Flocculibacter collagenilyticus: one gene and its partner. The protein of the gene in region 2 interacts with the protein of the main gene of each other region in a pairwise test. Links are inferred from orthologs where the notes say so. Each region holds a gene or a part of one and is shown on either strand. Other genes may lie near its edges. The genes, in order: HUU81_RS02835 and HUU81_RS11850.

What was found.
Region 1: the proteins of HUU81_RS11850 (region 2) and HUU81_RS02835 interact in binary tests that used the Escherichia coli proteins (3 or more experiments, as listed by UniProt). The link is inferred for Flocculibacter collagenilyticus from one-to-one orthologs.

Annotation. Positions count from the first base shown.
Region 1 is NZ_CP059888.1:641,771-645,010, forward strand. The notes cover bases 13-2,922. They hold HUU81_RS02835 (rod shape-determining protein), read left to right. Parts: upstream 13-900; coding sequence 901-1,944; downstream 1,945-2,922. Other genes in these bases: HUU81_RS02825 (formylglycine-generating enzyme family protein), read left to right, coding at 13-102; HUU81_RS02830 (thiol-disulfide oxidoreductase DCC family protein), read left to right, coding at 223-678; mreC (rod shape-determining protein MreC), read left to right, coding at 2,081-2,920; mreD (rod shape-determining protein MreD), read left to right, coding at 2,920-2,922. In the rest of the region: more of HUU81_RS02825, read left to right, coding at 1-12; more of mreD, read left to right, coding at 2,923-3,240. UniProt on the Escherichia coli protein: Forms membrane-associated dynamic filaments that are essential for cell shape determination. Acts by regulating cell wall synthesis and cell elongation, and thus cell shape.
Region 2 is NZ_CP059888.1:2,667,700-2,671,028, forward strand. Bases 93-3,091 are described here. They hold HUU81_RS11850 (RodZ domain-containing protein), read right to left. Parts: upstream 2,083-3,091; coding sequence 1,102-2,082; downstream 93-1,101. Other genes in these bases: ispG (flavodoxin-dependent (E)-4-hydroxy-3-methylbut-2-enyl-diphosphate synthase), read right to left, coding at 93-1,097; pilW (type IV pilus biogenesis/stability protein PilW), read right to left, coding at 2,082-3,091. Also shown: more of ispG, read right to left, coding at 1-92; more of pilW, read right to left, coding at 3,092-3,329.

The DNA of each region.
Region 1 (3,240 bases), 2.0 Mb from region 2 along the record:
TATAACTTTGCACCGCGCTTAGCCCGCGTTTCAACGCGCATTCCGCTGGCAAGCGATTTTCGTTCTAACTACATCGGTTTTAGGGTTGTCCGAGAGCGCTAACGAGAGCGTAAATACAAGCAAAATTAAAGCAACCGCATGGTTTAAAAAGGGGCAATTATCTGCCCCTTTTTTGCTGATTACGGTAAAGTAGAGTGTAAGATAGTTTTGAGTTTAAAGAGCATGTCAAATAAGCACCTAAATACAGCAAAATTGGTAGCGTTACCCCCAAACGTTGAACGGGGTGATCGCGTTATCTTATTTGATGGTGTATGTAAGTTATGCAATGCGTGGAGCAAGTTTATTATTGCTTACGACACTAAGCGTAAATTTAAACTGTGTAGCGTGCAGTCTGATGAAGGGCAACAAATACTAAGTCACTTTGGTTTATCAACAATCGAGTTTAGTACGATGCTGTATGTGGAAAGCGAGCGCTGCTTTGCACAAAGCACTGCATTTTTTAAGATTATGAGTGAGCTAGGCTTTCCTTGGAAGATACTGTGCATTTTTAGCGTAATTCCGCGCTCACTCCGTGATTGGTTGTACGATTGTATTGCACTAAACAGGTATAGATTATTTGGTCGCTACGACACGTGTTTGTTGCCTACTGCTGATCATAACGACAGGTTTATTAAGTAAACCACTCGGCCATTCTTGCTGAATAAAGTTCCTTAAGCTGATACATAAAAATTGCATAATTTGGCATTTATCGTCTATGCTCGTTTTAAAATGCGATAAAAACACAATATTTCCTATAAACATCAGTTTAATTAAGGATATGCACTTGCTGATTAGTAGGTCCGTTGGTAAAGTTAGCGCAGTCGTACTTATTGGTAATTATTGTAAAGGATTCTCACATCCATGTTTAAAAAACTCCGCGGTGTTTTCTCTAATGATTTATCTATCGATCTTGGTACAGCGAATACGTTAATTTATGTAAAAGAACAAGGCATCGTACTTAACGAGCCTTCTGTTGTTGCGATTCGTCAAGAGCGTGCTGGCGGCCCAAAAAGTGTTGCGGCTGTAGGTCAAGAAGCAAAACAAATGCTAGGTAGAACGCCTGGCAATATTAAAGCAATCCGTCCAATGAAAGACGGCGTTATTGCAGATTTCTATGTTACAGAAAAAATGCTGCAATATTTCATCAAACAAGTTCATAACAATAACTTTTTAAGACCAAGCCCACGCGTTTTGGTCTGTGTTCCTTGTGGTGCTACCCAAGTTGAAAAACGTGCTATTCGTGAATCGGCTTTAGGTGCTGGCGCACGTGAAGTGTATTTAATTGAAGAACCGATGGCAGCGGCCATAGGTGCAGGTTTACCAGTATCAGAAGCCACTGGTTCGATGGTTGTTGATATTGGTGGTGGTACTACCGAAGTAGCTATTATCTCATTGAACGGTGTTGTTTACTCTTCATCTGTGCGCATTGGTGGCGATAAGTTTGACGATGCAATAATTAACTACGTACGACGTAATTTTGGTAGTTTAATTGGTGAAGCAACAGCAGAACGTATTAAGCATGAGATTGGCTCTGCGTTTCCTGGCGACGAAGTGAAAGAAATTGAAGTACGTGGTCGTAACCTAGCGGAAGGGGTGCCTCGTAGTTTTACACTAAACAGCAATGAAATTCTTGAAGCATTACAAGAGCCGTTAACGGGGATTGTTAGTGCTGTGATGGTAGCGCTTGAGCAGTCACCACCTGAATTAGCGTCTGACATTTCAGAGCGTGGTATGGTGTTAACCGGTGGCGGCGCACTACTAAAAGATTTAGATAGATTATTAATGGAAGAAACGGGTATTCCAGTCATTATCGCTGACGATCCACTTACTTGTGTTGCAAGAGGTGGCGGTAAAGCGCTTGAAATGATTGATATGCACGGCGGAGACGTGTTCAGTTACGACTAATTATGAATGGCGGCACTAGCCGCCATTTTACAAGTGAATAAGCATGTTCAACAAGAACAAGGAGCTTTATCTGCAAACGCTGGTTATTCATATTTGTTCTTGTTTTACATTAATGATACCTAACTAGACATTATATATGGATCCAATTTTTGGGCGTGGCCCATCCCTGCAACTAAGGTTGCTAATTGCTATTGTATTCAGCATTGTGCTGATGTTTGCAGATCACTTTACTAATAGTTCAGCGACAATTCGTACCTACCTTAATTCACTCGTTAGCCCGTTAATTTACATGGCAAGCTTGCCTCAGCAAATGCTTGACTGGTCTGCTCAACAAGTAATGACCCGTGATCAATTAATGTCGGAAAACAACCAGTTACGCGAAAGAATCCTTACTCAAAACGAACAATTACAACGCTTTAAGTTTTTACAAAATGAAAATGAAAAACTACGTGCATTGTTGAGCTCTCCGGTGCGTACTGATGTAAAAAAACTGTCTGCGGAAGTGCTTGCCGTTCACAGTGATAGATTTAGCCATCAAGTGGTGATTAACCGCGGCTCTACCAATGGCGTATATGAAGGGCAGCCCGTTATTGATGATTCTGGCATAGTTGGGCAAGTGTTATATGTAGGCACTACTACAAGCAGAGTGTTGTTAATTTCAGATACCACCCATGCAATTCCTGTACGCATTCAGCGTAATGATATTCGCACTACCGTTGAGGGTATCGGCAAACTAAGGCAACTGAAACTTAGCCATGTTCCTCACAGCACGGATATTAAAGTGGGCGATAAATTAGTGACGTCTGGTTTAGGCAACCGTTTTCCACAAGGCTACCCAGTGGCTAAAGTCACATTTATTAATCGTGATGAAAGTTTGCCGTTTACACAAATTTACGCAGAACCTGAAGCACTATTAGATCGTGTTCGATATGTACTTTTACTATGGCCTGAGCGCAAAGAACAGGTGAGTCAATAATGGTTACTAAACGCAGTAATTCCCCTTTATTTATTAGTTTTACGCTGTTGCTGTCGTTAGTATTAGCGATTATGCCGATGCCCTTAGCGTTTGAGTATTTTAGGCCAGATTGGCCACTGCTGGTAATTATGTACTGGTCTATCGCGTTACCAAATCGGGTCAATATTGGTGTGGCTTGGTTAGCAGGCTTTATTCTCGATTTACTCTTGGGTACGGTATTGGGTATTCATGCAGTGACTTTCGCCATTATTTCTTATATTACGGCGTCAAATTATCAAAAAATTAGAAACTTCTCGGTATGGCAACAGGCCATCATTATC
Region 2 (3,329 bases):
AGATTCGTCACTTTAATCCGGTTGCTTAAATATTGACGTACTTGAGACTCTAATTCATCAACAATATTATCGTTATTTATACGCAGTTTTTGTCGCTCACCGTTAACGTATAACCCACTTCTCGTTTTTGCCCCTGCAAGACCTACATCAGAAACTAACGCTTCACCTGGTCCGTTAACAACACAGCCAATAACCGATACCGTCATAGGGTCGATGATATCTTCTAAGCGCTCTTCAAGCGCATTCATTGTATTTACTACGTCGAACTCTTGTCTTGAACAGCTTGGGCAGGCAATAAAGTTAATACCTCTTGAACGAATACCTAACGACTTGAGAATATCAAAGCCAACTTTAACCTCTTCTACTGGATCTGCGGCCAATGAAATGCGCAACGTATCACCAATGCCTTCAGCTAAGAGCATACCTAAGCCAACCGCAGACTTAACTGCACCGCTTCTAAAACCACCAGCCTCTGTAATACCAAGGTGTAAAGGTTGTTCAATTTGCTGAGCAAGAAGTCGATATGAGCCGACAGCCAAAAATACATTCGACGCTTTCACACTTACTTTAAATTGGTCAAAGTTCATGCGATCCAATATATCCACATGGCGCATTGCAGACTCAACCAGTGCTTCAGGCACAGGTTCATGATATTTTTCTTGGATATCTTTCTCTAAAGAGCCGCCATTCACGCCAATTCGAATTGGGATCCCTTTATCTTTGGCACAATCGACTACTGAGCGAATGCGTTGCTCGTTACCAATATTACCTGGGTTTATTCTTAAACAATCAACACCGTATTCCGCTACTTTTAGTGCTATCCGATAATCAAAATGAATATCAGCAACTAAAGGAATAGATGTTTGCTGCTTAATCAATTTAAATGCTTCTGCGGCATCCATTGTAGGAACCGACACGCGCACAATATCGGCACCCGCTTGTTGAATTGCTTCAATTTGCTTTACGGTTGCAGCAACATCGGTAGTTAATGTATTCGTCATTGACTGAACTGAAATAGGTGCATCACCACCTACAAGTACATTACCTACTTTTATTTGTTTGGACTTGCGTCGCTGAATCGGAGATTCACTAAACATAATTTTACTCTATTGGAACTTCAAAATTTGCGGCAATATTTTGCGATAATGAAGACAGATCAACATCTTCACCATCTAACTGAATGATAACAGCACCCGGGCTACATACTGTAACTTGGAAAGGTGCAATACCTTTTACATTCATTTCGTAACCTTCTTTTTTGGTACCGTAAGCAATGCGGTCTTCTGTTGAGTCCACCACATTTATCCAACAATCCTTTGAAAAAAGCATGGTTAATCTGCTCGGCTCTGCTTGCACCCACTCACCTTCGGCGTTTTTACTAGTTTGCGCAACAGCAGCAAGATCACTTGCCGTTAATGTTTCACTTTCGCTAGATGTACTCGTATTGCTTATTTCTTTAGCTGTAGTCTGCTGATCATCTGGATTTTGTATATTGGACGTATCGGCTTTATTGCTTTGTTGTACCTCAGCATTACTCGCTACTTTTTTTTTATTACTGGTATCCGTGTTTATTGCTGCGTTAGCAGCATCGTTCGATGATTCAGCTGGCAATGCTACTTCAACCGCTTCTCCAACTGGCTCTCCTGTCGATATTTCCAATGACGGCAGTGCCAATGTGTCACGCTCTTGCCACCACCAAGCCAAGAAAGAGGCCACAATAATAAAACCAACAACATAGCTCACCCACATTAATTTTGTGTCATGACTTAGTCGTTCAGTACGTTTAGAAAATGACTGCATTTCAGAAGACTGTTTTGTAGCCACATCGAAATGCTCAAATGCAGAAAACACTTCGCTTTCAGATACATTAACTAATTTTGCATACGCTCTAATATATCCACGAACAAAGGTTTGTGAGCCTAATTTCTCAAACTCGTTTGACTCAATATTTTCAATTACTGCAGGCTTTAAATTAAGCTTAGCCGCTACATCTTGCTGCGACAGCCCTTTGCTTGCTCTCGCTTCTTGTAACAGTTGTCCTGGCGTGACAACTTCAATATTTTCAGATAACTCTTCACTCATTAGTATTTACTCGGATTAACGATTATTATTTTCTGACCGAGCGTTATACGATCATCTTTTTTCATTTTATTCCATTTTAATAACTTGCTTAAGCGAACTTTATACTTCAACGCCAACCCGTATAGGGTGTCACCCTCTTTAATAGCATGATACACCTTTGGGCTCTTAAGATAGACTTTAGAGTCTGCGAACAAAGGCCCGTTTTCGGTTAAATCATTCCACTCCATTAACTTTTCCATGCGAATGTTATATTTCATTGAAATAAGATACAAGGTATCGCCTTTTTCTACACGGTGAAATGGCACTTCAACTTTCTTTAATCTAGCAATGATCTGGTTCGTAGTAAGATCATCATATGCGTCTACCTGTTCGAACACTTGACTGTTAGTACTGGTAGTACTGGCCGTTTCATCAGTTACATCCTTTACAGCTTGCTCTTTAACAGTATCACTATCAGAAACAGAGCCATTAACTAATAAAGGTTCTGCATCTTCTTGCTGGCTTTCTCTTTTATTTATCGTTGGTTTAGCACTTAGTCTAGATAAAACCTCATCACTTCCTTGCTTATTTTGAGCTGTCTCAATGCTAGTTTGAACAGTAGAGGTTGCCTGCGTATTTATTTCTACACTAGAAGCCGCAGGTGATTTTTTCTTTACAATCTTAATTTTAGGAGCTGCACTTGGTTGACCGCGCTTTTCACTCTTATTAGTCGTTTGGTCAGCATTACCATGCATCGTTGATGCCTTAAGTAACTCTTGTAATCGATGCTCTTCGTATCTATTTTTTAGTCGCTCAAACTCACTCGTGTGTAATCTATTTTTAATATAGCTCTGCGCTTCATAAGACTCAGGAAATAGTTTCACTAACATACTAGCGTAAGTTTTAGCAGCATCCACATTGCCCATGATCCGCTCTACTTTATGCCTAAGCATCAAGCCACGAGCACTCATTTTATTGTTTTTATCCATTCGCTCTAAATATGTGCGGGCAGCAACATAGTCGCTCTTAGCATACGCTAATGCCGCTAAACTTAATAAAGTGTTAGCTCGGAATGGGTTATGAGATAGGGAAAACGTTAAATATTCTTCACCTTTATCGTATAAATCATGCTCAAGTGCGCATAATCCTAAGTTTTCATAAGTGTCAGCAACACGAATATAGCTAGGTACTTTAATCGCACGCAGCATAAGCTTTTCTGCTTTCTCATATTGACCAACTTTACACAAAAAAGCGCCGTAATTATTTAG